DNA from 4 places in the Pseudoalteromonas sp. SR44-8 genome. Region 3 is predicted to be linked to each of the others. Evidence: predicted binding sites of a transcription regulator. Region 3 holds the regulator's gene; each other region holds the start of a gene.
What was found. The regulator sigma-54, encoded in region 3, starts transcription at its own class of promoters, with help from an activator protein. The targets are predictions, from matches to a motif close to GTTGGCACGNNNNTNGNNT.
Positions count from the first base shown of each region.

Region 1 (7,905 bases), on a different contig from region 3:
TGTGCGATAGCATAAGTATTCCCATCAACCCCTTTTAGAAAGGTTTGTAGTAATGTTCCGCCACGTAAGCTACCCGCACTACCTATTGACGATACAGTAATATCGATTGTCTGCCCTGGCTTCCTAAATGCAGGTAACTCAGCATGCACAGCAACCGCAGCTACATTTTTGATTTTGGGTTTTAAATTCGATGCCATGGTAATACCAAAACTATTTAGCATGGCTTTAAAGCTTTGTTCAGTAAAACGACTTTGCTCACCGGTGCCAGGTAAACCAACCACGAGACCATAACCAACCAGCTGGTTTGAGCGAACGCCTTCAACCATTGAGACATCTTTAATACGTTCAGCGCTTGCACTAAAGTGCCAACTTAATAAACATATACACAGCAACGCTTTCAAGCTATTCATATCAACATCCTTTAAAAAGGGAACAGAGAGCTGGTGAAGAATCGAGTTAACCACCCTGCCGTTTGAGTCTCTTGCATTTGCCCTTTACCAGAATATTGAATCCGAGCATTCGCGATTCTATTAGAGGTCACAGTATTATCTGCAGTAACATCTTGTGGGCGCACAAGTCCTTCCAGACGAATAAATTCTTCGCCGGTGTTTAAAGTCAGCCATTTTTCACCACGGATCACTAAATTACCATTAGGTAATACACGCATAACATTCACGGAAATATCACCAAATAAACTATTAGATTGGTTTGACTTAGTATCACCTTTGAATTTTGCACCGCTGCCCACACCAAACTGAATACTATCACCACCAATATTAACCGGTAGTCCGCCTAACCCAATGACAGGGTCTAAGCTGGCATCACTTTGTTTATCCGTTTCAGTTTTAGCTGCTTTTGATGATTGCGTCGATTCTTGCAGCTTAACTGTAATAATATCTCCAGTACGTAAGGCTTTTTTATCTGAATATAAATCATTTGATAAATTACTATCAAACAATGAGCCTGTCGGCACGATTTGCTCTGCGGCAGGCTCTGGATACATGGGAGCATAGTATGGATCATCTTGAACCACGCTGTGGTTTTGAGTTGTCATACAACCACTCAATATAAATGCACCCGTTAAGACTATAGATAAATTACGCATAACTTTGCTCCGAATTAATTAAAGTTGCTGACTGATATAACTCATCATTTCATCAACCGCTGAAATCACTTTTGAATTCATTTCATAGATCCGTTGAGTTTCAATCAGGTTAACTAATTCTTCAGTTACATTTACGTTAGAGGTTTCAAGTGCACCTTGCACAACAGTGCCTAATCCTTCTAGGCCAGGGTTACCTTGCACAGGTGCGCCACTGACTGCCGTTTCGGTATATAAGTTTTGACCTACAGGCTCTAGACCTGATGGATTGATAAAATCACTGATCGTTAACTGACCTATTACCACATTCTCTGGCTGCCCTGAGATACGTACTGATACCTCTCCATCTTGCGATACAGTAATGGACTGTGCGTCATCAGGTACATTCATTTCTGGCTGTACGGGAAAACCAGCGCCGGCAGTAACAATACGGCCGTCTTCATCCGTGGTAAATTGACCATTTCGAGAGTAAGCGATATTGCCATCAGGCTGTAAAACTTCAAAAAAACCGGGCCCTGATATCATCCAATCCAATGAATTTTCGGTGGTTAACATATTGCCTTGAGAAAAGTTTTTCTGATTAGCAACCACTTTGGTACCAGCACCAAGCATTAAACCTGAGGGCATTTCAGTATCTTGTGATGAACGTCCACCCGGCTGATTAATATTTTGATAAAGTAAATCTTCAAACACAGCACGGCTTTTCTTATAACCAACGGTACTGGCATTGGCTAAATTATTTGAGATAACCGAAATGTCAGTTTGTTGGGCATCAAGCCCCGTTTTACTTATCCACAATGCAGGATTCATATTAATATCCTCTCAATAAAGTTAAACAATACGCAGCAATTGAGTTTGACGTTCGTCAATTTCTTCAGCCGTTTTCATTAACTTAACTTGTAATTCAAATTGGCGTTGATGGTTTATCATATCTACCATCTCGTGTACCGGATTCACATTTGACATTTCCAAAGTGCCACTCATCACTTTCACATCATTAGAGATGTCACAAAATCCACATATATCATTATCCAGTAATTCAGGCTTTGGCCGAAATAAGCCATCATTACCTTTTTCAAGCTCTGAATTATTTGCCTTGATCACCTTCAAACGATCAACAACTTCTAAAAAGTTAGCTGGAGCTCCTTGCGGGCGAACTTGGATAGAGCCATCTTCACTAAATTCAATTTTCTCCACTGGCAATGGCAAAATAATTGGTCCACCTTCGCCAATAACTTGACGCCCGTGACTGGTGATCAAAGCGCCGTCAGGAGTGATATTCAACGTACCGACTTTTGTATATGCCTCATTACCTGAAGCATCTTGCACCGTAAGCCATCCTTTATCGCTCATAGCAATATCTAGATCACGTCCAGTCTCAACAATACCGCCGGAAGTCATATTGGAACCAGGCCGCTCTTGCATGGTAAATACACGTGTCGGCAGGCCTTCGCCAAAAGCTTGCATCGAACGCGCTTGTGCGAAGTCAGCTTTAAAACCTGTGGTATTGGCATTTGCTAAATTATTTGCTTTAAGCTCTAGGCCCCGCAAACTTTGCTTAGCTCCAGACGCTGCAATGTAGACCATCTTGTCCATAACATCGACTCACGTTAAAAATCTATAACATGACAAATGCAAGATAAGTGCCACAATAAACTGACGTGATAAGTTACAAAAAATAATCAATCGCAAATAAAAAAGGCTGCTAATAAATAGCAGCCTAGGTGTCGGATTATAAAAAATATTAGAACGAGATTAGCGGATCTGCAAAATAGCTTGCTGTAGTGTTGAATTCACTTCAAGCGCACGTGAGTTTGCTTGGAAGTTACGCTGTGCACTGATCAAATCTACGAGTTCATTCGTTAAATTCACGTTTGATTGCTCAAGCGCTGTAGAGTTAATGGAACCTAAAGTACCAGAACCTGGTTCGCCAGCGATTGGCTCACCAGACGTCAAACTTTTTTTCCAACCTGTATCACCAGCTTGTTGTAAGCCTTGTGAGTTAGAAAAGCGCACCATCGCTACTTGCCCTAAGAATGAGGTATCTCCATTACTGTATGAAGCGACAATCTTACCATCACTACCAATATCAATACCGGCTAAACGTCCAACAGTAGCACCATCTTGCTCAAGTGCTTTAACTTCAAAACGACTAGCATATTGAGTCGGGACTTTATTATCGGTGGCCGCTTCATCGCGCCAATTAACAGTAACATTTTCAGGGAAGCTGGCACCATTTGTTAATAAATCAGATAGCCCTACTGCCGCACCAGCACCGCTTGGAATTGCTAATGGATTGAATGTGTTATCTGTATTCGCGACACCATCTGTGTTTAATGGCTTACCACTAGAATCAAACTGAAAGGTTGATAATGGTGTGTAAGGAGGAGCAGTCTCTTCAACACCTGCAGGGCTAAATGGCTTTTCATCTAAGGTCGCATAAGTTTGCCACTCATTGTCATTACCCGTTACTGTAGAATTTGTTTTAACAAAGAAAAACTGTAAAACATGCGGCTCACCTAACGAGTCGTATACTGTTGTTGATGTTGAGCTATTATATGATGCGCTCGTTGTAGGATCAAAAGTAGTTATTGACGGCGAGGTTGCACGCGAGTCTAAGTTAAACGAAGAGTAAACATTCGTCGTAGCTCGCGGTGATCCTGATGAATCAGGGATCTGTAACGCTGATGACGTGCTTAAACTTACCGATGTTGTATCACCTGTAGCTTCATCAACAGGAAAACCCTGCAAGTAATTGCCTTTAGCATCAACAATAAAGTTATCTTTATTAAGTTTAAATGCGCCTGCACGCGAATAAGTAAAATCTTGTGCCCCTAAATCTTGGCTCATGGCAAAGTAACCTTCACCTGTGATAGCTAAATCTAATGAGTTTTGAGTGAACTTTAGTGAACCTTGGTGAAACTGTTGTGCCACCATAGTTGTCTGTACACCATCACCATTTTTTGTCTTGCCTGAACTAAATACCGAAGATGCGTATACATCAGCAAATTCAGCACGTGACTCTTTAAAGCCTACCGTATTTACGTTAGCAATATTATTTGCTGTTACATCTAAGTCTTTTTGTGCGGCAGCAATGCCAGTTAATGCAATATTGAAGCTCATAATTCACCTCTAATCTGTCAATGTTTAGCCTGTGGCTAACTAATAATTAAAATTTTTACGCGATTTCTGCAACGTCAGCTAGCCTAACCGCACCTTCTTTAGTGTTTATAATAATGCCGTTTGCACCATTAATATTAACACTCTCGATATTCTTAAAAGTAGCTATAGGTAAAGCCGTGTACTCACCATTTAACTGCCCTTCAGCTTTAATTTTATATTCACCTGGTGGTAAACGTTCTTTATTATCATTCATGCCGTCCCACTCGAAACGGACAGCGCCCGCTGATTGCGCACCTAAATCAATACTACGCACCAACTGACCAGATGAATCTTCAATTCGTAGAAATAAGTTTTCTACAGGCTCTTCTGCAACCACGGTTCCTTTAGCGCTACCAACATCGTTTAGGTCTAATGTATTAGACTCTAGTAATGCTTGTTTACCCACTAAAGTCGATGCTTGTAGTGCTGAGTTAGATGTCATCGATGCGGCTAATGACTGAAAATTACTATTAAGGTTTGAGATACCTTCAGCCATGGTGAAACTTGTCATCTGCGCGATCATTTGATCATTGTCAGCTGGTTTGCTGGGATCTTGAAACGACAGTTGCTGTGTTAACAATGAGAAGAAATCTTCTTGGGTTAACGCATCACTTTTCTTATCACTGCTAACCTGTTTATCTTGCCACTTAATCGAATCTAAATAAGTTGACGATGTGCTGCTGATATCGTTACTCATAATCTTTCCTCAATTACCGCTGCCCAAGCAACAGTGTTTTACTTAACATTTGCTTCGCTGCATCAGCAACTTGCACATTGGTTTGATAAGAGCGTGAGGCAGAAATCATATTAGCCATTTCTTCAACGACATTAACGTTAGGTTTGTAGATATAACCGTTTTCATCCGCACTAGGATGATTAGGGTTATATTCAATTTGTAATGGTTTATTACTCTCTACAATACCTAACACTTTAACGCCAACAGACGACCCCTGAACATTACCGCTTGATTCTGATGCTTTCATCAGTTCAGCTGCAAAAACAGGGTGGCGCGCCCGGTAAGTTTTGTCTTGGCTTGAGCTAATGCTATTAGCATTTGAAATATTACTCGCGGTTGTGTTCAAACGCACATTTTGCGCACTCATACCACTACCTGAAATATCAAAAACGTTATATAAACTCATGCTTAGGCTCCTTGACTACCGAGGGCTTTTTTAAGGCCTTTAATTTTACTACTCATAAATTGCAGGCTTGCCTGATACTCTAATGAGTTCTTTGTATACAAGTTTCGTTCCACTTGTATATCAACCGAGTTGCCATCACCTGTATCTGCTTGATTTGGCGAGCGAAACATTTCACTATTACCAACATAACGACTGCCACCGGCAATGTGGTTTGGGTTAGTTGTTACCATGTTATTGCCGCCTTGTTGGTGGCTTTTTGCCGCTTTCAATGCTGAGGCAAAGTCGATGTCTTTCGCTTTATAGCCCGGCGTATCAGCATTAGCGATATTGGTTGCTAATAACTCAGCACGTTGCGAACGGATCAACATTGCATGAGGATGAACCCCAAATGCTTTATCAAAACTGATAGCCATAACCATCTCCAAAAAATTGACTTAAGATGATTAATGCAAAAGTTGAGCCAATTAGGTTGATGTTTTATGGTTCGTTTAATCATTTGATTTAAAAAGAAAAACGATGTGGAGCCACATCGTTTTATAGTATTCAAGATTCGGTTTTACCACCGATGAGATTTGAGTAACTTGTGTTTTAGCGCGTTAAATACGCTGGTAAGCTATTTCTTTTGATAAATAATACCTGGATTACAGCGTACCATGTCAAATTCGTCACTTAACCCTGACATAGACTCTGATGCGCCTAAAAATAAATACCCTTTAGGATTTAGTGCTTGAGCAAACTGAGCAATAATTTTGGCTTTAACCTCTGGTGCGAAATAAATCAGCACGTTGCGGCAAAAAATAATATCAAACTTGCCCATTAGCGCGTATGAATCTAATAAGTTAAGATGTCTAAAACTCACTAATTTTTTTATTGAGTCGTTTACTTGCGCCATGCCGTTGCCACTATCTTTAAAGAACTTTTTCCTGCGCTCTACCGACAGCCCTCTAGCTAGAGCAAGGGAGTCATATTCTGCATGCTTACACATATCTAACATAGTATTAGAAATATCAGTGCCGATTATCTGCGCGCCCATTTTTAATACACCCGGCTGTTTAGCTTGAAACTCAGCAACCGACATAGCAATAGAATATGGCTCTTGTCCAGAGGAACTTGCCGCAGACCAAATTTTCAACGGACGACGTAACTCTTTATGTTCCGGAAATAACTTACTTTGCAATAGTTCAAACGGGTATTGATCCCGAAACCATAAAGTTTCATTGGTCGTCATAGCATCAACGACTGCGGCACGTAACTGCCGCTCATGCGGACTCAGTGTTTTACTAACCAATTGTGACAATGATTCAACATTAAAACGAACCATTAGCGGAGCAAGCCTGCTTTTGACTAAATAAAGCTTATTATCTCCCAGAACAATGCCACATTGTTGCTCTAAAAAAGAGCGAAACTGATCGTACTCGCTTTGCTGTAAATGCTTATTTTCCAAAGTAACACCGCCTTTTCAAATTAGTCACAATGAACCCATTTTTTCACTGCTGTAGCTAACTCATCCGGATTGAACTTAGCTATAAAGTCATCAGCACCCACTTTTTCAATCATCGCTTGATTGAATACACCACTGAGCGATGTATGTAAAATAACATGTAAGGGGGCTAACTTTGGATCTGCTTTTATTTCAGCGGTTAGGGTATAACCATCCATTTCTGGCATTTCAACATCAGAAATCAACAATCCTACTCGCTCGGTAATATCATGCTTACAATCAAGTGCAGCAATCTCACGAAGGCGTATTAATGCTTCTTTACCATTTTTAGCCAGCTCTGTTTGCACGCCTAACGGCTCTAATGCACGTTTGACTTGATTACGAGCAACGGCAGAGTCATCGGCAATAAACACAATGCGCTCACCTAAGTCTTTTTGAATTTCACCATCATTAGCTATTGCAGCACTGACTTCGGTATTCACCGGGCAAATTTCGTTTAATATTTTTTCTACATCAAGAATTTCGACTAACTCGTTTTCAATTTCTGTCACTGCAGTTAAATATGAATATCTGCCAGCTCCTGACGGTGGCGGCATTATTTTTTCCCAATTCATATTAACAATTCGCTCAACGCCACCAACCAAAAACCCTTGTACGGAACGGTTATATTCAGCAATGATTATAAAACTATCTTTAATATTTTCGATCGCAGGACCACCCACGGCCATCGATAAATCGATAACAGAAATAGTTTGCCCGCGTATATGTGCGACACCTCTTATATACGCATTTGACTTTGGCATGTTTGTCAAAGGAGGGCATTGCAGTACTTCTCTCACTTTAAACACATTGATGCCAAAGCGCTGCCGCCCTCTTAGCTTGAATAATAATAATTCAAGACGGTTTTGCCCAACCAATTGAGTGCGTTGGTTAACTGAGTCTAAAATGCCTGCCATTTCAATCTCCTGAAGAAAGCGAATAAGAACGGAACAATAATTGCTTTCTTTCTGTAAAGCTACATAACTACACGGGAGCGTCTGTTTATTGACGCTAAATAT
Region 1 is NZ_JACJDS010000060.1:811-8,715, forward strand. It holds gene H5183_RS20650 (flagellar basal body P-ring protein FlgI) at 1-410, opposite strand, end outside; gene flgH (flagellar basal body L-ring protein FlgH) at 422-1,105, opposite strand; gene flgG (flagellar basal-body rod protein FlgG) at 1,124-1,912, opposite strand; gene H5183_RS20665 (flagellar basal body rod protein FlgF) at 1,934-2,698, opposite strand; gene flgE (flagellar hook protein FlgE) at 2,858-4,225, opposite strand; gene H5183_RS20675 (flagellar hook assembly protein FlgD) at 4,281-4,961, opposite strand; gene flgC (flagellar basal body rod protein FlgC) at 4,975-5,406, opposite strand; gene flgB (flagellar basal body rod protein FlgB) at 5,409-5,819, opposite strand; gene H5183_RS20690 (protein-glutamate O-methyltransferase CheR) at 6,020-6,850, opposite strand; gene H5183_RS20695 (chemotaxis protein) at 6,871-7,803, opposite strand.
Region 1: H5183_RS20665 (flagellar basal body rod protein FlgF) is a predicted target of sigma-54. The motif match lies at 2,735-2,753, and genes of this name have one in related genera.

Region 2 (7,905 bases), on a different contig from region 3:
AGATCGTTCAATATGGTTTTATTTTTAAAAGGCACATCTGGGCGCTCAAACATACTCGGTAAATCACTAATATCAACTTGATATAAACCACGTACGGCCCCCACTAACAGTTGCTCATTTTCGCCTATTGCAAACGACTTTATATAATTTTGATACACATGGTCTGGCTCGGTGCTTAAATGCTCTAATTTTCGGTATTGCCCAGTTGCTATATGATAGACATATGCGCCAGTACTGGCGGCAATGAAGATATAACCTTTGTAATGTAATAAATCGCGGATCACGGTATTACGAGTGCGCTCTGGTAATTCAAAAATAGTCTCAATTTGGCCCGTCGCTAAATCAAGGCGAGCAAAGTCCCAACCACGGCCAATCCATAATGACTTATTATCGGTGGCAACCATACTAAATACAGACTGACTTAAGACTTGTTCTTCACTGGTGGGTTTTGATAAAAATTGTTGATAACTATCGGTACTTGGATCATAGCGAAACAGCCCTGCAACTAACGATGCAATCCAAATATAACCATCCGGGTCTTGATATATAAGGTCAATAATTGCTTCATCTAATTCCCCGTTTGGCCCTGCAATATGTACTACCTGATAGCCATCGTAACGATTTAAGCCTCCTTCAGTCGCCAACCAAAGATAGCCGCTTTTATCTATCAACATGGTATTGACATAGCTTTGTGATAAACCTTCACTTGGCGATAAGCGTTTTACCTGCGCCATAGTAGCTTGGCTAGCAACAACAAAGGCGGCTAACAAAAAGAACACACTAGCCTTAAACCATTGACCCATCTAAATTTCCACGTGGTTGTTTTAACAAATTATTTTTACTAGCACTGCATAGCTACGATATTTCGTTGCTGATAGACAGTAAAGAGTGTATCTAAAGGTGGTGGCAATGTTAACACAAAGTTAAAGCCAATTGATTGATAAAAATCAGCTAAATAGTTATAAGCAAATGTATAAACGAGTGAATTTTGATTAGACAAGGTATGAATTAGTAGTTTTTTTGCAATTCCTTGACCGCGCCAAGCAGGTGCAACCAGCAAGGTAGACAAAAACAAATAATCACTGCGATTTTGAATTCTGCATGCCGCGACAATAACTAAGTCATTATAAACAACCCACACTTGATCTTGTCTGGTTGCCCGACCTCGGGCTTTATATTGATCGTAAAACTTATTCACTAAAGGGGTTTTAATTGGCTCTAGGCATTCAAAACGCAATGCCGTCATTAACTTTGCATCGTCGCTAAATATTGTTCAAATTGCTGCTTCAAAAACATCTGCTCTGCCACTGGCCGACTATGAATTGTATTGTATATTTGCTCACGAGTACTCTTACCACGCTTTATTTGATAAGCCCAAAACGATGCCTCGTAATCCAATTGAATTTGATATTTTTGTTCACGAGGTAGTAAGCATAAGTTAAACGACATAAATTACCAGTTATTACTAATCATATTAATGCCCAGAGTATAACAAACATTTGCCTAAAAGAGTCACGGCTAAACTTGCGCTTTTTAGCTTTTAAACGTAGATTGGTGGCGTTTTTAGTCCTAATATGGAAACGCTGTGATTAAGTGCTTTTTTTATCTCATATTGCTCTGTTATTCACTAACGCCACTGAGCACTATAGCGAACACGCAACATATGCTGTTTAATCGCCCAGCCGATACCCCACAGGCTCGCTATGTGATTGAGCTGATGACCCTTGCATATAAGGAACTTGGCTATGATGTACATATTATTGACTTTAATCACCAAAGCGCTTTATCTGCAGCGAACAATGGCACGCTTGATGGCCAATTAGGGCGAGTGGCCAGTATCAGTCAACAATATCAAAACTTGCATCCGGTTAACTTTGCGCTATTTGAGTTTAACCTTGTGCTATTAAAAAACTGCCAACAATGTACATTTGAGCAGCTAGACAATATCGCCATTCAAGTTGGTTATCCTGCAGCGCAGAGTTACCTTAACGAACACCCTTTTATTGGTGACATTATTAAGGTGAAAAGCGTCACTGCTCAACTTAATTTACTCACTCAAGGTAAAGTACAAGGTGTGATTTTACTCGACTTTTTATTGTCTACTAAACACCCTCAGTTTAATGTTAAGCAATTTCAAACTGAAATACTGGCACCAATAAAAAGCTATCACTTTTTGCATTCACGCCATAGCGCATTAATTCCTAAGCTTGAAAAAGAACTGCATAAACTCAATGAAAATGGCACAGTTCGTTTACTCAGGGCTAAACATAATCTTGATTAAAAACCAAAATCCCCCTGCTCCGATGGTGCTGACTTAGCGATAAGTGCTTGGCGCTTTTGCAAGTAACGTTTATAACGCTGTTGACACAAACTAATGACTTGCTTTTTTTCTACGTTTGAAAATGAATTCCAACCAAAGCGTTCCTCCCGACTTCGATAGCAGCCTTTGCAATAGCCTCGGTTATTTACCTCGCAAATGCCTTTGCAAGGACTTGGAATTTCAAAAATTTCAATTTGTTGCATAACAAACATCGGCCAATAAACACAACTTTAGTATAGCCCGTTTTTTAAACGAAAAAAAACCGTAACTTAATTACGGTTTTTTTGAAGATGTTTTACATTAGTTATTGGCCGCTTTCGCTACTATTAAACTCAACCTTACGATGAAATGGCTTAGCGTACATAGCTAACACCAGAGGTTTTAATTCATCTGGAACACGCGCCATACGCATCTCAAATGCCTGAGCATCGGCTTTATTAATCACCGCCTGTTTACAGCCACCAGCGATATAATTTCCTGGGTGTAAAAAGAACGAATCAATAATTTGCTCATCGATGGTTTTTGCCAGCTGCTCTGGTGATTCACACCCGTCTTCAATTGGTTGCCCAAATGCTAAATGAACATGCCCTTTGGCGGTACTAAAACCTTCAACAATACTGGCAATATCTTCACCCGCTGACTTTACATATTTACCATGATGCTGCTTATGATAAAGCTCTCTGGCTTTGGCTGTTGCACAAGGTTCATATTGATATGAAATTGATACTGGTACAATTTTTAGCTCACGTACATACTCAGCAAACTCTTTCTTTTGCTTACGACCATTAAGCTGCAACATTTTAAGTAGCGCAGGATCTGTTTGATCAAAGCCATCTTTAGCGCGGCCTTCTTTTTGTGCAATCCAAATTGAATCACCACCAGCAAGCGAATCGTAAATATAAGCTGAAAGCTGCGATAGTGCTCTAAGCATTTCTTTTGGCGCTTTAACTGAGCGCTTAACAATAAAGCTTTTATTTAAACGCATCAGTTCGGTGATATAAGGGATTTGCAGTAAGTTATCACCGATGGCGATACGGACTGTCTTCATTTTGTGACTGAATAAACCCCAATTAATTAAAGCAGGATCAAGTACGATATCGCGATGATTTGAGATAAACAAATACGCTTGCTTTGGATCGAGTTGATCCAAACCAGAAAAGGTCACCTCAGTTGTGGTGCGTTTTACCAGCTGTGCTAAATACTTAGCAACGATTTGTTGAACTTGCTCAACACTGTTGATAGCGCCCCACTTTTTACGTAACTGATACTTTACCAATGTTCTAGATAAAAAGGGTACAGCTGATAAAAAACGCGGTAAGTTATATTTTGCAACTACATCAATAAACGCATTATCATCAATCAAGCGTGCAACCGAAGCGGCTACTTCATCATCATTGTAAGGTCTTATATCTGCGTACTTGTCCACTGGTTCACTCATTACTGCATCTTTAAAGTTAAAAAAACGGTGCGCTCGTGCGCACCGTTTATATTCTATAGGCGATTATAACTCAGACAACCTAAAATGCGAACTAAGTCATTAATTTGGTCCATTGTTTATATTTTATAACAGCTAAAAATCTTTTTAATAACATTCAATTATGCAATGCTCTTACCAGTGCTGCGGTATTTACTAAGCGCTCCTTTAAGAACTAAACGCGCCATTAACAGTGCTAAAATAGTACCACAGAGAAGGGTTAACCAATGTGGTAGCACTTGATGTTCATCACCTAATAATGGTGTAACAACAAAGCCAAATTCAGCCACTAAATAATCGGTTAAAAAACCAAATATCAAAGCGACACCTATTACACCAACTAAATAAGCAACCACTGCACGCTTACCAAGCTCATTGGCAACCACGCCAAGCGTCGCGACATTAGTGGCAGGACCTGCCAACATAAAGACTAAAACAGCGCCAGGTGCTACGCCACTTAATAACAAACCAGCTGCAATCGGCGTTGATGCGGTCGCACAAATATACATGGGAATACTAATCACGATCACCACCAGCATAGCCAAAATACCACTGCCCCATTGGGTTAAAAATGATTCTGGTACATAAGTTTGCACTAAGGCTGCAAAGAACAAACCAATCATTAACCACTTCATAGTGTCTGATAGCAATTTGTTACAGCTAAAACTCACTGCCTGTTTCATCTTTTGCCATTGGCTGGCTGGTGCTGCACTTGATGTATCGCAACAACTTGCCTTCTCTTCAACCGCTGCTGGTTTCGTTGAACAGCAACTAACCTTCTCTTCGACCACTGCTGATTTCGTTGAGCAACAACTTATCTTCTCTTCAACCGCTGCTGGTTTCGTTAAACAACAACTAACCTTCTCTTCGACCGCTGCTGGTTTCGTTGAACAGCAACTAACCTTCTCTTCGACCACTGCTGATTTCGTTGAGCAACAACTTATTGTCGTTGCTCGCTTTTGCTCATTATTAACTTCACTGGTGTGATCTGTAGTTTGCGTTTTTTCAGCATCACGCCCCACTAAGACACCAGCGACAATAGCACTGCAAATCGCCGCTATTGGACGAATTATAGCCATAAAAGGACCTAGTAACACATACGATACCGACACCGAATCAACCCCTGTTTCTGGCGTCGATACTAAAAACGCAGTGGTAGCACTTTTTGAAGCGCCTGCACGTCTTAAACCAATTGCAGCAGGTATTACACCGCACGAACATAATGGCATTGGTGCGCCAATTAAAGCAGCTTTAACAGTCGTCCAAAAACCTTCTTTTCCCAAGTGTTTATTTAAGAAATCAGCCGGTAAGTACACATTTAATAACCCAGCTATTAATAAACCGAGCATTAACCAAGGTGCAGATAATAAAAATAACTGCCAAAAATTATTGATTAAGTCCATCAATGTCCTCCAAAGTGGTTAATATCGAACAGTTATCTGCGGGCTCTTTGCCTCCGCAGCACTTATCAGCTAACACGGATAATGATTGATGAAAACGTGTTAATTCAGCAATACGCTCTGCGACTAAGTCACGCTTTTGTATTGTTAAGTTTTTAACTTCATGGCAAGAATGCTGATGTTTTTTAAATTTAATTTGTAATAGTTCTTTGATCTCAGCCAAGCTAAAGCCAACATTTTTAGCGCGCAAAATAAACATCATTTGCTTAAGATCGGTTTGGCTATAATCTCGATAACCTGCTTGCGTTCGCGCTGAAGGCGTTAACAAAGCATGCTTTTCATAGTACCTTAGGGTATCTGTAGAGACACCTAATTGACTGGCAAATTCGCCTATTTTCATCACCGTCTCCAATTAACATATTATCAACTGATGCTGAGTATAAACCTTAGAGTACACACCAAGGTCAAGCATTTATAAATTTTTATTATAAGGAAAGCTCATGAATATTACTCTTCTCGATACTGCTACGCTTGCAGGCACATCCCTTGAACCTTTTCAAAAACTTGGCAACTTCACTAGTTATTCACTAACCAGTCCAGCACAAGTATTAGCGCATAGTGCAGGCGCTGATGTCTTGATCACCAATAAAGTGGTACTTAATCGCGAAACACTGGCAAAACTCCCTGAATTAAAGCTCATATGTGTAGCCGCAACTGGCACTAACAATGTTGATTTAGTCGCCGCTAAAGAGTTTGGCATTGCCGTTACCAATGTGGCCGGGTATTCAACACCTTCGGTTGTACAACATACCTTTGCACTGATCACAAATTTACTGGGTAATACTCACCGCTACATTGCTGATTGCCAACAAGGGTTATGGCAACAAAGCGAGATGTTCTGCCGCCTTGATTACCGTTTTAATGATATAGGAGGTAAAACTCTGGCAATTATCGGTTATGGTTCGCTTGGTAAAGCTGTTGCGGATGTTGCACGTGCTTTTGGTGCCAATGTAATTATCAGTGAGCGTAAAAACCAAGTAACTAGAGAGGGCCGAACAGAATTTTACCAAGCAATAAAAACAGCTGATATTATTAGTGTACACTGCCCTTTAACCGATGAAAGTCGTGATCTGATTGGTGCTGCTGAACTTGCTATGATGAAACCCAATGCCATTTTAATTAACACCGCGCGCGGTGGTATCGTTAATGAAGCTGATTTAGCCAACGCACTGAGCAATAACCAAATTGCAGGAGCGGGATTTGACGTATTAAGTAAAGAACCAGCTGCGAAGGATAATCCATTGGCCGCTTATCGTGGTGATAATTTAATACTGACTCCACATATTGCATGGGCCAGTGAAGAGTCAATCATTCGCTTAGTAAAGCAAGTCAGCTTAAATATTAGCGCATTTAGCCAAGGTGAAAGTTTAAATAGACTGGTCTAATCAACTAACTTTTAGTTAGTCACGCTATAAAAGGTGGTTAAATATAATTCACCACCTTACAAAAAAATCTAATTCATTGATTTTAAATAACATAAAATATTGGCTAGTTCTTTGCTAGCTAATAGATAAATTAAAATCAATATTTAGTATCCAGGATAAAATAATGAAAAAAGTACTTTTAATTGCCGCGCTTACAGCCCCTCTTCTTACTGGTTGTGTAATTGCAGTATCCGATGGTGAAGCACAAACACACTGGGCTGGTAATAGTTCAAGCTGGGAAGAACATCATCAATTTAATCGTGAAAGCATCTCAGGGCTCACTTTAGATACCAGCTATCAAAATGTATTAAATAAATTAAAAACTCCCGACTTTACAGAACTATTAAAAAAAGACGGTGATGTATACCAAGTACTATTTTATGCCACCCATAGTATTCACTCTGACGGAAAAATGACAAAAGATGAATGTACTCCACTGGTCTTTAAAAACGAGAAACTGATTGGTGTGGGTGATAGTATTTATAATTCACTTAGCGCCATTTAGACACAAAACTAAAGCAGTAAAGAGTGGAGCATATTCACTCTTTATTTGCTGTAATAACTGACTTTACTAACTTGCGTCAATAACTCGAGCAATAATTTTATCGCGGCCACTATCTTTAGCTTGATATAAACCTAAATCGGCTTCTTCAAGTAATATATGCTCAGAATAAACTTGACCAAACTCAGTTGTAGCAACCCCAATACTTATCGTAATATGAGCGGCATTGAGTGATGCTTTATGCGGGATAGCTAGCGTATTAACAGCATCTCTGAGTTTATTAGCAAATTTTAATGCCTCGTGTTGGTTGGTATCGGGTAACACTGCGGCAAATTCTTCTCCACCGTAGCGCGCAACAAAGTCAGTGCCACGCTCACACGCTGCAACTAATGCATGTGCAACACGTTTAAGGCAGTCATCCCCGGCACGGTGACCGTAACAATCGTTATAACGCTTAAAATGGTCTATATCTATTAATAGCACCGATAACGGTGTACCAGCTCGACGGCTGCGACGCCATTCTCGCGATAAGCTTTCATCTAAATAACGCCGATTGGGTATTTCTGTCAGCCCATCAATGGAGGCGAGCATTTCTAACAAATCATTTTTTTGCTTAATCAATAATTGATTTCGCACTCGTGCACGTACTATTGCGGGACTAAATGGCTTAGCAATATAGTCCATTGCGCCTAATTCAAACCCTTTTGCTTCATCATCATGGCTTG
Region 2 is NZ_JACJDS010000011.1:80,917-88,821, reverse strand. It holds gene H5183_RS07355 (EAL domain-containing protein) at 1-803, opposite strand, end outside; gene H5183_RS07350 (GNAT family N-acetyltransferase) at 842-1,246, opposite strand; gene H5183_RS07345 (DUF3283 family protein) at 1,246-1,449, opposite strand; gene H5183_RS07340 (transporter substrate-binding domain-containing protein) at 1,664-2,281, shown strand; gene H5183_RS07335 (DUF1289 domain-containing protein) at 2,278-2,523, opposite strand; gene H5183_RS07330 (1-acyl-sn-glycerol-3-phosphate acyltransferase) at 2,625-3,758, opposite strand; gene H5183_RS07325 (SO_0444 family Cu/Zn efflux transporter) at 3,917-5,197, opposite strand; gene zntR (Zn(2+)-responsive transcriptional regulator) at 5,181-5,594, opposite strand; gene H5183_RS07315 (D-2-hydroxyacid dehydrogenase) at 5,695-6,639, shown strand; gene H5183_RS07310 (DUF3192 domain-containing protein) at 6,803-7,183, shown strand; gene H5183_RS07305 (diguanylate cyclase) at 7,250-7,905, opposite strand, start outside.
Region 2: H5183_RS07310 (DUF3192 domain-containing protein) is a predicted target of sigma-54. The motif match lies at 6,738-6,756, and genes of this name have one in related genera.

Region 3 (7,905 bases):
AAAAATGTCGAAATCATTCATGGTAACCGCCGTATCAAAGCGGATCGACTTGAAGTCCATAAGCGCGAAGATTTAGGCAATAACAAACAATTGCTTGTTGCAACTGGTAACCCTGCTTACTTTGAAGAAAAACAAACTGATGGCACAATAATGAGCGCCAGTGCTGATGAAGTCCGTTACGATGTCGCCAAGCGCTATTTAACGTTAATTGGTAATGCACAAGTCACTCAAGCAGGTCAAAAAATTAATGCCAAAAGCATTACCTATGATATGGACCAACAGCTGATCAGTGCTGAAAAAGGCGCAAGCTCAAACGATCGCGTACACACTATTTTGGTACCTGTTGACAGTAAAAAAGACAAACCTAAAGGGCAGCCATGAGTATATTAAAAGCTGAATTTTTAGCAAAAAGCTATAAAGGTCGCCAAGTTGTAAAAAGCGTGGGTTTAGAAGTTAGCGCAGGCAGCATTGTTGGCTTACTGGGTCCTAATGGCGCAGGTAAAACCACCACTTTTTATATGATTGTGGGTTTAGTACCTAGCGACAAAGGTAAAATAAGTATTGATGATAATGACATCACTTTACTGCCAATGCACAGTCGCGCACGGTTAGGGATTGGCTACTTACCACAAGAATCATCCATCTTTCGTAAGTTAACTGTTTATCAAAACCTGATGGCTATTTTAGAAACTCGTAAAGAGCTGAATAAACAAGCCAGAGAAGAAGCACTAGACAGCTTACTTGATGAGTTTAGCATTCAACATATTCGCGACAGCCAAGGTATGGCATTATCTGGTGGTGAACGTCGTCGAGTTGAAATTGCACGCGCTTTAGCCGCAAATCCAAAATTTATCTTACTTGATGAGCCTTTTGCTGGCGTTGATCCTATTTCAGTGTTAGATATAAAGAAGATTATTGAACACCTTAAAAACCGTGGTATTGGCGTACTTATTACCGACCACAATGTACGAGAAACCCTTGATGTTTGTGAAAAAGCCTACATAGTTTCTCATGGGGAGTTAATTGCATCAGGTACCCCTGAGCATGTACTTGCCGACCAAACAGTCCGCGATGTTTACCTGGGCGAGCAATTTAGGCTATAAAGCCACGCTCGGCTAAGTATCTGCTAGACTTAACGATGATAACAATAAAAGGATTGTTAGAGATACATGAGGCAATCACTCCAGCTGCGCATGGGCCAGCAACTTACAATGACACCACAGCTGCAACAAGCAATTCGCTTATTGCAACTCAGTACATTGGATCTCCAGCAAGAAATTCAAGAAGCACTCGACAGCAATCCATTGTTAGAGCTAGAAGAGCATGAATATTCAGACGACACGGCTGGTAAAAACGAACAAAAACAAGATAACGATGACTTAACCGTTAGTGCATCAGCAGACAACAAGCCCAGCGAATATGAACAAGAAAGTAGCGAAGCATTAAGTAAAGAGACTTTAAGTGACGAAATGGCTATGGACGTCACCTGGGACGAATACATGAGTGCTGCGCCAAATACGTCATCCGGCCCAATGCCTGAAGATGAGTCAATTTATCAAGGTGCTTCAACTGAAACCCTGCACGAATATCTGATGTGGCAATTACAGCTCACACCTTTTAGTCCAACCGATGAAGCTATTGCCATTGCGATTGTTGAAGCTGTTGACGATTCAGGTATTTTAACCTTGAGCTGCGAAGACATCGCAGAGAGCTTAAATCAAGGTAATAACGAAGAAGAAATCGAACTAGACGAAGTGCAAGCAGTGTTAAAACGCATTCAGTTATTTGACCCTGTTGGTATTGCTGCGCGCAGCCTACAAGAATGTTTATGTATTCAATTAAATCAATTTGATCCTGCAACTCCTTGGATTAGCGAGACTAAAATGATTTTAACTGATCATATCGATTTATTAGCTAGTCGTGACTATCGCACTTTGATGAAAAAGACTAAGCTTAAAGAAGATGAGCTGAAAGAAGTAATGACACTGATCCACAGCCTTAACCCAAAGCCTGCGGATACTATAGTACGCGAAGAGTCAGAGTATGTTATACCTGATGTCTCGGTGAAAAAAATTAAAGGTCGCTGGGTGGTTGAACTTAATCCAGACAGCATGCCAAAAATTAGAGTGAACAGCCAATATGCGGCAATGTCACGCTCAGTAAAATCAAGCACTGACAGCCAATTTATACGCTCGCATTTGCAAGAAGCTAAATGGTTTATTAAAAGCCTAGAAAGTCGTAACGAGACGTTACTCAAAGTAACTAACTGCATTGTAAAACAACAGCAGGGATTCTTTGAGCATGGCCCTGAAGCAATGCGACCTATGGTACTAAACGACGTTGCTGAAATGGTTGAGATGCACGAATCAACAATCTCTCGCGTAACGACACAAAAGTACATGCATACCCCCCGTGGTATTTTTGAGTTAAAGTATTTTTTCTCAAGTCATGTAAGCACTGAGAACGGCGGCGAATGCTCTTCGACAGCTATTCGAGCATTGATCAGAAAATTGATCAGTGCAGAAAACTCAGCGAAACCATTGAGTGATAGTAAGATTGCAGATATATTGGCAGAGCAAGGTATCAAAGTAGCTAGACGGACTATTGCAAAATACCGCGAGTCGCTGGCTATTCCACCGTCAAATCAACGTAAAAGTTTGATTTAAGGCGTAAAATCACAAGAGGAAAATGCTTATGCAACTAAATTTAACTGGTCGTCACGTAGAAATTACTGATTCATTAAGAGACTATGTAAACAATAAGTTTGCCAAGCTTGAAAGGCATTTTGATCATATCAACAATGTCCATGTTATTCTTGATGTAGAAAAACTAAGCCAAAAAGCAGAGGCCACATTACATGTCAGTGGCGCTGAATTATTTGCCTCGACTGAGCACCAAGACATGTATGCAGCTATTGACGGACTAATCGATAAACTTGATCGTCAAGTAATTAAACACAAAGAGAAGCACGCTCGACACTAACACTATGAAATTAAGCTCACTTATTTGTCAGGACTGCAGTAAAGCTGCGGTCCTTTTTAATAGCAAAAAACGGATCATTGAATTTATAAGCCAATTGGCTCATGAACAACTCCCTCAGCTATCACAACAAGAAATCCTCAACGCACTACTATCGAGAGAAAAACTAGGTAGTACCGGTATTGGTCGTGGTATTGCTATCCCTCATGGCCGTATGAGTGGTGTTGAAAACCCGCTAGCAATAATTTTAGTGAGTGAATCACCGGTTGATTTTGATGCGATTGATAATCGCCCAGTTGATATATTTGTAGCCCTCATCGTACCAGATGGTGACAGCCAACTTCATTTGAAGACGTTAGCCACAATTGCTGATAAACTCAATAACAAAGATTTTTGTAAACAACTACGTAGCGCAAAAACAGACCAAGATTTGTATCATGTAATTGCAGCTCAATCGTAGTCATACCAATTGTATTGTATTGAATTAGAGAGTAATTATTGCAACAGGAAAATAGCTCTAGAACAAGGTGGAAATTATGAGATATAGTTGTTCTATATAAATAATTTTAAACAAAGTTAGTGGGTTATTTAACAAGCAAGAATGAGCATGTTTTTAATAAAATTGGTATTAAATGAAGGAGAATTTACATGGAGTTAATCATCATCAGTGGGCGTTCTGGCTCAGGTAAATCTGTTGCTTTACGTGTAGTAGAAGATCTTGGCTATTATTGTGTAGATAATATTCCAGTTAACTTATTACCGTCATTAGTACGCAGTGTCTCTGATAATTACGACAAAATTGCCGTCAGTATCGATGTTCGTAATTTACCGAAAGAGCAGGAAGAATTTAACGACATTCTTGAATACTTGCCTGGTTTTGCAAATCCGACGCTATTTTATTTAGACAGTGATGATCAAACTCTGATCAAACGCTTTTCTGAAACCCGCCGCTTACACCCATTATCTTTGGATTCTTTGCCACTGGATTTAGCCATCAAGCAAGAAAAAGTGTTGCTTGATGTATTAACTACTCGTGCTGATTTCATGCTTGATACCACAGATCTCAGTGTCCACCAGCTTGCTGAGTCAATCCGTGAAAAGATTTTAGGGAAAAAAGATAAAAAACTAATCATCACCTTTGAATCATTTGGTTTTAAGCATGGTATTCCAAAAGAAGCCGATTATGTATTTGATGCACGTTTTTTACCTAATCCACACTGGGAGCCTGAGTTAAAACCGCTCACAGGCCTGGATCAACCAGTAAAAGATTATTTAGCCAGTCACAGTATCGTGCAAAAATTCACTTGGCAGATCCAAACCTTTGTACAAACTTGGTTACCGCACTTAGAACGTAATAACCGCAGTTACTTAACAATTGCTATTGGTTGCACCGGTGGTCAACATCGCTCAGTTTATCTAGCGCAAACTATAGGTGAAAGCTTCTCGATGAGCCACAGTAATGTGAAAATTCGCCATCGTGAACAAGAATAACAACTCACGTTTACAGTAAGGAATGTTGATGCGCTTAGAAGATACATTTTTAATAAAAAACAAACTCGGTTTACATGCTCGCGCAGCCAGCGTATTAGCGCAATTAGCTGTGCAGTTTGATGCCAGCATCACACTTCATCAAGATGACAAACAAGCCGCAGGCGACAGCGTACTGGGCTTAATGCTATTAGAAAGTAGCCAAGGCAAAGAAGTTAAAGTTGTATGTGAAGGCCCGGACGCTGAACCTGCTCTTGCAGCAATTGGTGAGTTGATCGCACAACGCTTTAACGAACAAGAATAGCTCGTAGTCAGTACCACTAAATTGCGTTAAACTGAATAAAGTCGTTAATTAAACAGACCAAGCGCGTTAATTATCGACAACAGTTACCCTACCTATCAAGTGTATTAATTTTTTAAGGACGCCAATGCCAGAAGCTTTTGAACAAGATTACCCACTACAACAACTAAAACAAGTGACCAAGTCACTTAACAGTGGTCAATTTGTTCAAGTAAGGCGTATGTTGGCAAAAACAGCTCCGTGTGACACCGCATTATTACTCGAGTCATCCCCGCATAAGATTCGTACCTTATTATGGCAACTGGTTGATCCAGATGTACAAGGTGACGTACTTGAAGAACTATCAGAAGATGTTCGTTTAGGGATCATTGCCCAAATGGAGCCGAAGCACATCGCTGCGGCAACTGAGGACATGAGTCACGATGATCTAGGGGAAGTACTACGTAGCCTACCTGATACCGTCTACAAAGACGTTGTTAGTGCCATGGATAGCCAAGATCGAGAACGTGCAACTCAAGCACTCTCTTATCAAGAGCGCTCTGCTGGCGCGCTGATGAACACAGATACAGTGACCATCCGCCCTGATGTCACTATCGACGTAGTACTGCGCTACTTACGTTTACGTGGTGAGCTACCAGAAGGTACCGATGATCTTTATGTTGTTGATAAACATAACTGCTTTATAGGTGCCATGTCGTTAACGACCTTGTTGACTAACTCGCCAGATAAAATCATTCGCGACTTAATGGATGAAGATTGTGAATCTATCCTCATTTCGATGGATGAAACCGATGTAGCACAACTGTTTGAACGTCATAACTGGATATCAGCCCCAGTGGTTGATGATAATGACCATCTACTTGGCCGTATCACCATCGATGATATCGTTGACGTTATCCGTGAAGACGCCGAGCATAGCTTATTAAGCCTAGCCGGTCTTGATGATGAAGAAGATACCTTTGCTCCGGTGTTAAAAAGTTCGAAAAAGCGCTCAATTTGGCTTGGCGTTAACTTGTTAACCGCGCTACTTGCTGCGATTGTGGCAAGCTTCTTTGAAAACACTTTAGCAATTTTACCTATTCTAGCAGTACTCAACGGTATAGTGCCATCCATGGGTGGTGTTGCGGGCAGCCAAACATTAACACTCGTAATACGTGGTATTGCAGTGGGTCATATCAACCAAACTAACCAACGCTTTTTACTGATCAAAGAGCTTGCAATCGGCGCAATAAACGGGATTGTTTGGTCTATTTTAATTGCCGGTGTTGTTGCTATTTGGCAATGGGACTTTAAGCTTGGCGGCGTACTCGCCTTTGCCATGTTTATGAACTTAGTAGCCGCAGGTATCGCCGGTGCCAGTATTCCGCTGCTATTGAAAAAAATGAAAATTGATCCTGCATTAGCTGGCAGCGTGGTACTGACAACCGTAACCGATATTGTAGGGATATTCGCCTTCCTAGGCACTGCGACATGGTTGTTGGTGTAGATAGAAATAGAGGTTCTAGGTTCTAGGTTCTAGGTTCTAGGTTTACATCGTAATGTAGGAAATGGCTTTAGCCATGAAATTTTAACCGCGCGGCATAAAGCCCCGCCTACGCTTTAAACATCGGAGCTAGGTTTTAGGCTCTAGGTCCTAGTCACTTCCCTAGCACCTAGTACCTTTGTCTTCCTAGCACCTTTAATCTTTTCGCGGTGGCAAGCCACTCGCCTACAAGTAAGTAATAAACATCAAAGTAAATTTAACACCGAGATAAACGTTAACACCTCTAGGCGTTAAGCTTGCTGACGCACAAACACCAGAGCACATTTCAAAACGCGGCGGCAAGCCACTCGCCTACAAGTAATTAATTAAACACTGAGATTAACGTTAACACCCGTAGGCGTTGAGCTTGCTGACGCAAGAACACCGAAACAATATTGAATATCGCGGTGGCAAGCCACTCGCCTACAAGTAATTAATTAAACACTGAGATTAACGTTAACACCCGTAGGCGTTAAGCTTGCTGACGCACAAACTCCGAGCCACATTCAAAACGCGGTGGCAAGCCACTCGCCTACAGTGAGTAATTAAACACTGAGACTAACGTTAACACCCGTAGGCGTTAAGCTTGCTGACGCACAAACTCCGAGCCACATTTAAAACGCGGTGGCAAGCCACTCGCCTACAAGTAAGTAATAAACATCAAAGTAAATTTAACACCGAGATAAACGTTAACACCCGTAGGCGTTGAGCTTGCTGACGCAAAAACACCTATGACTATAATAAAATGAGAGGTTAAACATTCTTGGGGAAGATTATAAGTGGATGTTCTTAATTAAAATAACAACATGCACTTATAATTTTGATATATAACATCCTAGCAAAATCCTTCTAGTATTTGATATTTATATACTCTGATATTTAAAGCCCATTCCTTGCTGCTTTTACTTCGCTCCTTGATGCGCTATTCATTAGCTCCTTCCATTGTTGTGCCGTCCAAAGTGGCTTTGCGCTTTTTACGATCCCTTGTTGGTTTTTCCTTAATACGTTATCCATAATGTTACTCCTTGCCATCTATTGGCTGTTCATCCTTGTTATATTTAACACTGTGACTCTAACGACGCGCGATTATATAAATTGCATGTATTAGACCAGGAATATACCCTAGTAATGTTAACAAAATATTAATCCAAAATTGAGCACCTAAACCAACTTGTAAAAATACACCAAGTGGTGGAATAAGCACTGAAAATATAATTCGTATTAAATCCATGACTCTCACTCCCTGAAATTTGTATAAGAAAGCCCAGCATAACTGGGCATTCGTGGCTTATAGATTATTCAGCTACAATAGTTAAGTTATCAACTACATCGCGAACATCTTCAGCATTCTTAGCAATTTTCACCGCTAGCTGTTTTTCAGCATCCGAACCAACAGTACCATTTAGCGTTACCACACCTTTATCGGTATCTACGTCAATATCCGTACCGCCTACTTCAGAATTAAATAAATAGCGTGTTGTAATCACGGTAGTAATTTTAGCATCCGTTAAATCACTTTCTGTGCTATCTGATTTCATCTTCTTGCTTTTTGTATCCGTGTTTTTAACGACCGTTAGCTCGTTATCAACATCAGTTACACCATCTAGACTTAAGA
Region 3 is NZ_JACJDS010000044.1:20,189-28,093, reverse strand. It holds gene lptA (lipopolysaccharide transport periplasmic protein LptA) at 1-381, shown strand, start outside; gene lptB (LPS export ABC transporter ATP-binding protein) at 378-1,103, shown strand; gene H5183_RS18375 (RNA polymerase factor sigma-54) at 1,170-2,666, shown strand; gene hpf (ribosome hibernation promoting factor) at 2,695-2,982, shown strand; gene ptsN (PTS IIA-like nitrogen regulatory protein PtsN) at 2,987-3,439, shown strand; gene rapZ (RNase adapter RapZ) at 3,628-4,470, shown strand; gene H5183_RS18355 (HPr family phosphocarrier protein) at 4,499-4,771, shown strand; gene mgtE (magnesium transporter) at 4,896-6,254, shown strand; gene H5183_RS21845 (hypothetical protein) at 7,170-7,304, opposite strand; gene H5183_RS18345 (YqaE/Pmp3 family membrane protein) at 7,363-7,521, opposite strand; gene H5183_RS18340 (BON domain-containing protein) at 7,586-7,905, opposite strand, start outside.

Region 4 (7,905 bases), on a different contig from region 3:
TATTGTTGCTGCATGCAGCGCCGCGAGTAAAATATTTCTATTTTCCCAGTGCTGCTTGGTTCTTGGTGATGGTGGGTGGGCAATATACGTAGTGATAACTTCATTATTAAATAACAAGCGCAGTTTAATGTAACCTAACCTATCCCCTTGAAGTTTTACTTGTTGTCTATAAATTATAGGTAAACGCGAAATAACAACGATGCCGTAAGGGATCCCCTCTACTTCACGATAACCAAATAAACTAGCCTTGGTTAAAAAACGAGAGAGCAAATGCCGATTTAAATCACTAAACTCTTGCAGAATTAATACATCCCAAGATTGTTTTTGTAAGCGAACTAAGTGCGATTCAATAAACGGGTTACTATAATTTAAGTTTATTTGTTTTATCGAAATCGCATTTTTGGTTTGCTCACTTGGTAACGAATGCAATGGTAATAATGAACTCAAACTTATCAAGCATATAATTGATAGCGACCCACCTAAATATGTTGCTTTTATAATTAAAAGCAACATGGCAAAGCATAAGGCAATAACTAGTAATGGCATACGCAATGATACTAAAAGATCAGCGTAATAATATTGCGAAGGATTATAGGCAATCGCAATTAGCATAAACGCAGCTGCTGCGACAAAAAATTTTACTAGCCTCTTTTTTTGCAAAAGATCGCCATTGTTATCATTAAGAAACTTCAACATAAATCACTACCCTAACTAGTATAAAGAATATACCTAGGTGTATTCTTTAGCTTGATCACTTTACCGTTACTGCTTACCTTTGACTTTTACTACCTTATTTCAAACATCTGATGTTCTACTTGTGTATCAAACTGCCATGCGAATGAAAGGGGTTGAGTGCTGGTATCGTAAAACCAAATTTCTGCAATCAGCTCGATATCTTGTCTACTCATTGCAAGCGTAGTTTTTATAGATCCTTGCGATAAAGGAGCTCTAACTAAGCAGTTTCCATAATCAGCACGTAGGCTATTGGCCTTTTTTTGGCAAATATTTAAGTAAGCTCTTACGTCACCTATAGAGAGATCTACATCAATCTTTAGTTTAAATTTCGTTGATAAATCAAAACGATCATCTATCACTAAACTGGCCATTCCGGCTGAGTCGATGGTGATAGGAACGACACTCGATGGTAGTGATTCAACAGCTGCAGGTACTGCCGCAGTACTTTCGCTTTCACCACCACCACACGCAACTAAAAATGATGATAAGCATAAAATAACGGTTAATTTTTTCATTACTGTTCTCCTCTAACTGCCACATTATTGCTGTTGTAGTGATTGAACCATTGTGGATTTTGCTTTCCTGACGACTGAGCAAAATTAGCAAAGCTATCGTAGGCATCGGTTATATCTACACCTTCAAGTGGATGTAACCATTGCACTCCTACTTCAATCGCCCATGGTAGGCCGTTTTCAGTTAAGAAAAACAAACCACTTTCTTGCTGGCTCACATCATCTGCACCACTGAGATCAAACAAAGTCGCGTCAAATACTTCTGTGGGCGCTTGATTTTTCATGTGTACTTCCCAGCTGCGCGCATTTTTACCAACTAAAAAATCGCCATGATAAAAGCCCTCTGTAGCAAAAATAAAAGGGTCTAATAATGTTCCGGGGGATAATATTTTCGCTTTAGGGACTTTTAATGGGATAGTCATACTAAAAGTTACTTTGCTGTTGACGTCGCAATTACTTTCCGTTCTAAAATACTCGCACCCTGATTGCTTATTCACATGCAGCCAAGTGTCTTGCATAAAAATTAAAATAGCCTGCTCTGTGTTTGCTTCCAAAAATGAGCCTGTTTGTAGTTCGCCATTAATCACAAACCGAATGTTATCGGCATCGACTTCTCTACTTAAAATTGAGTAAGTTGTATTATTTACCGTCTCTTTAAGGCTTACCGCAAAGCCATTATGATAGGTTGCTCCTACACCAATTAACTGGCCATCAATTTTATAACCAACAACATTAGTGCCCTCAATGAGCTGAGTAGTACGGTAATTTACGACCACATCATTAAAATCATAATCACCTGCAAACGGCCATTTATCTTCATAAGCAAGTGTCACCCAATCGTTTTCTCCTGGGTATACAGCACTAGCAAATGTTGTTATTTCATAATCTTCCACCTCACCACCTAAAACACCGCCAGTGGCAGTAATAAGCGAAGCCTCCGAGCCATCAGTTACCCTAAAACGAGCCCATGTCTGCCCAGCTTTAACATTACTAGGTACATTAATTAAAATACTGTTATCGCCTTGATTAAGTTGATATTTAGTTATTATGCGCTCACTTTCACTAAAGCCGCCATTTTGATCCCAATCAAACCATGCATATAAAAAGCTACTCGCAGAGGCGTTTACAATAATTTGGCTATCTTGACCCGCCGATATTGCCGTCACAAAGCTCACCCCATCATCTGATGCATCAACTGGGTTGTTGATTAAGTCGGCATCAGTATTGATATTTTCACCATCGACTGTATCGCCTAAATAAATCAGGTTACTGCCAGTGCTGTTAGGATCGAATAAATGCCTGGCTCCGCTTTGCTCTAAACTGGTGTTATAAGGTAGAGGAGCATCACCAAAATCAATCGAACTATCTGTTACCTCAACTTCGGCAATAGCACAACGAGCCCCATCGTTCTGACTTGACTTAGGGCCCGATGTAAACACATTCGCAACAGGCGTATAACCAACAACAGGACTAATACTTAAATCAACTTTGTGAATTTTTCCGCTTTTATTATTACTAAAATAAAACTGACCATTGATATCAAAATAGGCAGCACCAAATGCGCCCGTATCATCACCAATATCAACTTGAGTAATAAACTTGGTAGTATTTTCTGCAACGTTAATTTCATGCAAATCACCATTTGATTCAACTGCGTATAACAGGTTACTTTGCGGATGAAATGCAAAATCAAATATACCTAAGTTCCATGTGTCGGTTGCAGGTAGTAGCCGAGCAGTTATGGGGGCATCTAGATCACCCTCTAGATTGATTTCATATAAACCAAAATTGGGAGTATATACATAATACATCGCACTTTGATTTGCTTGCTCACCAGTCACTTGAATATCACCTACATAAAAATTAGTATCGGGTAGGCCAGTAACATTTAACCGCTTCATTTCGTAGTTGCTACCAATTTGCACCACGCTTTTAGGCGATTGTCGGCTAAAACCGTATAAGTATTGGTCTTTGTAATTAAAACCGACGGCATTCACACTTTCATTATTTGCCTCGCTAGCAAACGTCAAAGCCGATGATAAAATCGTAGGTTTAGCCGATACTAAATCTATACCGTAAAGCTGTGCCTTTGCATCCTGCATCAAAAATGCCTGACTAGGGCAATTATCGAATGGCAGGCTAAATACAGCACAAGGAAGTGAAACTAAACACGCTATGGCTAAATGGGTTAATCTCATTAGTAAGCCCTCAATCATTAAGTAACTGTACCAATGCAGGCATCATTCCAAAAAATAAAACATTGAAATAAAACAAAATAAAATAAAGTTGAAGATGAAAGATGCAACTTGCAACGACCATTTTTGCATTATGCAACTAAGTACAAATAATCGTTAAAATGCGGGAGTTTTTTAAACAGTCATCATTGCCGTAACAAAAATACGGTTATTAATACGTTAAAATTTAATCACCTCACTAGGATACTTTCGGCAGTTGAGTAAACTTCACTAAATAAAGTACAATACCAAAATTAAGGCGGAGCTTATTAGCAGCTCTAGTCGGTTTATTTTAGGTAAAAACCCATGGCACACTCTCGCGGAAACTTATTTATTTTATCGGCACCATCTGGTGCGGGTAAATCCAGCTTAATCAATGCATTGTTAACTAAGTATAATGATATGAAAGTATCTGTATCGCATACTACTCGCTCGCCTCGTCCGGGCGAAGCAAATGGCGTGCATTACCACTTTGTAAATGTTGATGAATTCAAATCATTAATTGAAAAGAATGATTTTTTTGAATGGGCGCAAGTGTTCGATAATTACTACGGTACATCAAAGCAAGCAATTGAAGAGCAGCTTGCAGCAGGTATTGATGTATTTTTAGATATTGATTGGCAAGGTGCACGTCAAGTTCGTGATCTGGTCGCTGATGTTGAAACCATTTTTATCCTACCACCGTCAAAAGTTGAGCTTGAAGCGCGCTTAAATAATCGCGGCCAAGATTCACAAGAAATCATTGCTGGTCGCATGGCAAAAGCACAATCTGAAACGTCTCATTACAATGAATATGACTATGTCGTGGTTAACGATGATTTTGCAACTGCGCTGAAGGAAATTGAGACGATCGTATTGGCAAAACGCTTATCGCTACAAAGCCAAGCTATTCGCCATCAAGATTTACTCGTAGACTTACTGCGTTAAATCCTAATTTGGGTTCAGTAAGTATTTTATTTGTTTAAATTAACCACAAGCTATTGGCGAATCTGACTCGGTGCAGTAAACTACGTCTTTGCTTAAAAATTTATTTGGAGTGCTAAGATGGCTCGCGTAACTGTTGAAGATGCAGTAGATGCAATTGGTAATCGTTTTGATTTAATTTTAGTTGCGGCCCGTCGTGCCCGTCAAATCGCGGTCGGTGGTAAAAAGCCACTGGTTGATCCTGAAAACGATAAACCAACGGTTGTTGCTTTACGTGAAATTGAACTTGGTTTAGTAGATAGCTCATCAATGGATCTTATTGATCGTGAAGAGCAACAACATCAAGAGGCGGCTGAAATGGCTGCAGTTGCAGCTATTGTAGGCGGCAACCAATAATCTGACTTCCTTGTCTGATTTAGCCAACGGTATAGTATTTCTATTCTAGCCGTTGGCAATCCCTTCTTTTCATCGTATATTCTTAACATACCGTTACCTATTTGCTTCACGAGAACATTGGAGTGTGAATGTATCTTTTTGAAGGTCTAAAAAAGAAAATATCAGAATACTTACCTGCTGCTGATGTAGAGCTGGTACAAAAAGCCTATGTGGTAGCCCGAGAGGCCCATGAGGGTCAAACTCGCTCAAGTGGCGAACCTTACATTACTCACCCTGTTGAAGTAAGCCAAATTCTGGCTGGTATGCATTTAGATCACGAAACGTTAATGGCTGCATTAATGCATGATGTGATTGAAGACACCGACTTTAGCCAACAAGATTTAGCCGAAATTTTTGGCGAGACAGTCGCCGAATTAGTTGAGGGCGTAAGCAAGCTTGATAAGCTCAGCTTTAAAGATAAAAAAGAATTCCAAGCTGAAAACTATCGAAAAATGATTATGGCAATGACACAAGATATTCGTGTTATTTTAATCAAACTTGCTGATCGTACTCATAATATGCGCACTCTTGGAGCATTACGTCCTGACAAACGTCGACGTATTGCCCGCGAAACGTTAGAGATTTATGCGCCGATTGCTAATCGTTTAGGTATTCACGATATTAAAAATGAGTTAGAGGATTTAGGTTTTCAAGCCCTCTACCCGATGCGTCATCGCGCTTTAAAGTCAGAAGTTGCCAAAGCGCGCGGCAATCGCAAAGAAGTCATTTCAAATATCCAAACCGAGATAACAGCACGCCTTGAAGAAGCTGGTATTACAGCCACTGTTTCTGGGCGCGAAAAACACTTATATAGTATTTATAAAAAAATGCTTAATAAAGAGTTACTGTTTAATGAAGTCATGGATATCTACGCATTTAGAATTGCAGTTGATTCAATGGATATCTGCTATCGGGTACTTGGTGTTGCCCATAATTTATATAAGCCAATTGAAACTCGCTTTAAAGATTATATAGCAGTACCTAAAACTAATGGTTATCAATCGTTGCATACCTCATTAGTTGGTCCACATGGGATCCCTGTTGAGATCCAGATCCGTACTCACGATATGGATCACATGGCAGATAAAGGAGTTGCTGCTCATTGGATGTATAAAAAATCCGGTGATAGCGCAGGCCACACTGCACAACAACGTGCACGTCAGTGGATGCAAAGTTTATTGGAATTACAACAAAGCGCAGGCTCATCATTTGAATTTGTTGAAAACGTTAAAACAGAGCTATTCCCAGAAGAAATTTACGTGTTCACTCCTGATGGTCGCATAGTCGAGTTACCTATGGGTGCAACCGCCGTTGATTTTGCATACGCGGTCCATACCGATGTTGGTAATACCTGTGTGGGTGCACGCGTTAACCGTAAACCTCATCCGTTAAGTAAAGCATTAGATACGGGTCAAACAGTTGAAGTGATTACCAGCTCAGGTGCGCACCCTAACGCAACGTGGTTAAACTTTATTGTTACCGGTAAAGCACGTTTAGGAATTCGCAATTACCTGAGGAGCCAACATCATGAAGAAGCTTTATTACTTGGCCGTCGCTTACTCGACTCAGCTTTAGGTGAAACGAAGTTCGATGATCTGCCTGACGAAAATATTAGTCGCGTATTAGCAGAACATGAACTCAATACTGTATTAGAGCTATTAGTTGAAATTGGCTGCGGTAATTTAATGAGCATGCTGATCGCACGCCGCTTACTGCAAAATGACAATGATGATTTAGGCGATATGACTAAAAATGCTAAAGCGACCATTATTGGCACTGAAGGCATGCTAGTTAATTATTCTAAATGTTGTCGACCAGTGCCTGGGGATGCTATCACCGCACATATAAGCCAAGGTAAAGGCATCACGGTTCACCGCCAAGAATGTAAAAATATTCGCGGCTGGGAAACTGAACGCTCCAAGTACTTGGTTGTTAAATGGGATGATAATCCAGAAAAAGAATATATTGCAGCACTGCGTGTGGAAATCATAAACCACCAAGGCGCACTCGCAAAACTAACCAATGTAATTGCTACAACCCAAGCAAACATAGTGGAAATTGCCACAGATGAAAAAGAAAGTAATTTATACGTGATAGATTTAGGGATCACCGTGAAAAATCGTGTCCATGTTGCAAATATCATGCGCCGCATTCGCGTAATGCCTGATGTGCAAAAAGTCTATCGTAAAAAATAACATAGGAAAATCATGAATAAAGCATTTATTTCTACGGATCTAGCACCTGCTGCCATCGGCACTTATAGCCAAGCAGTAAAAGTTGGTACAGCAGTTTACTTATCGGGTCAAATTCCATTAGTTCCCGCAACGATGGAAGTGATCTCTGAAGATTTCGCAGAACAAACACATCAAGTATTTAAAAATATTAGTGCGGTATGTGAAGAAGCCGGTGGCAACATCCAAGACTTGGTAAAAGTTAATATCTATTTAACTGATCTATCTAACTTTGCGACGGTAAATGAAGTAATGAGCCAATACTTCAAAGCACCTTATCCTGCCCGAGCAGCAATTGGCGTGCGCGCATTACCAAAAAACGTGCAAGTTGAAATTGACGGTATTATGGAATTGCCTTCAACAAATTAAGCTTACAGCAATACACCTAAGTATTTATGCTTAGGTGTATTAACTCATCAGTCCCCTTTTCCTCGATTTTCTTGACAGTTATTCAAATCTCTAGCACTCTATCCTTATATAATTATAAAAACCTTTAACTTAAGTGTTGTAAAAGGATGATCCGTGTTTAAGCTTGCTCATAACGGTAATGTACTACTCGATGTTATAGAACATTCGCCGCCTAGTGCCGCTTTTGTTATTGAGGCTCTAGAAAAATCAACATTCTGTGAATGTCGCATAGACTATGATGCTATCAATGCTTTTTTTAAAGAGCCTAGTAGCGAACGTAGTTTAGTGGTTGCCAGTAAGCATGACGCCACACTAACTGTTACACTCAGTGATGATAAAATGTTAGCAACAGGCGAACTCACACTCGCACAAGGTGGCAAAGTTTTAGCCCTTGATCAAGCGAAACAGCAGCTGATCAAAGCTGGG
Region 4 is NZ_JACJDS010000037.1:3,851-11,755, reverse strand. It holds gene H5183_RS16850 (endonuclease/exonuclease/phosphatase family protein) at 1-696, opposite strand, end outside; gene H5183_RS16845 (hypothetical protein) at 786-1,250, opposite strand; gene H5183_RS16840 (LruC domain-containing protein) at 1,250-3,445, opposite strand; gene gmk (guanylate kinase) at 3,788-4,408, shown strand; gene rpoZ (DNA-directed RNA polymerase subunit omega) at 4,526-4,801, shown strand; gene spoT (bifunctional GTP diphosphokinase/guanosine-3',5'-bis pyrophosphate 3'-pyrophosphohydrolase) at 4,930-7,035, shown strand; gene H5183_RS16820 (RidA family protein) at 7,048-7,440, shown strand; gene H5183_RS16815 (DUF342 domain-containing protein) at 7,594-7,905, shown strand, end outside.
Region 4: H5183_RS16840 (LruC domain-containing protein) is a predicted target of sigma-54. The motif match lies at 3,479-3,497, and genes of this name have one in related genera.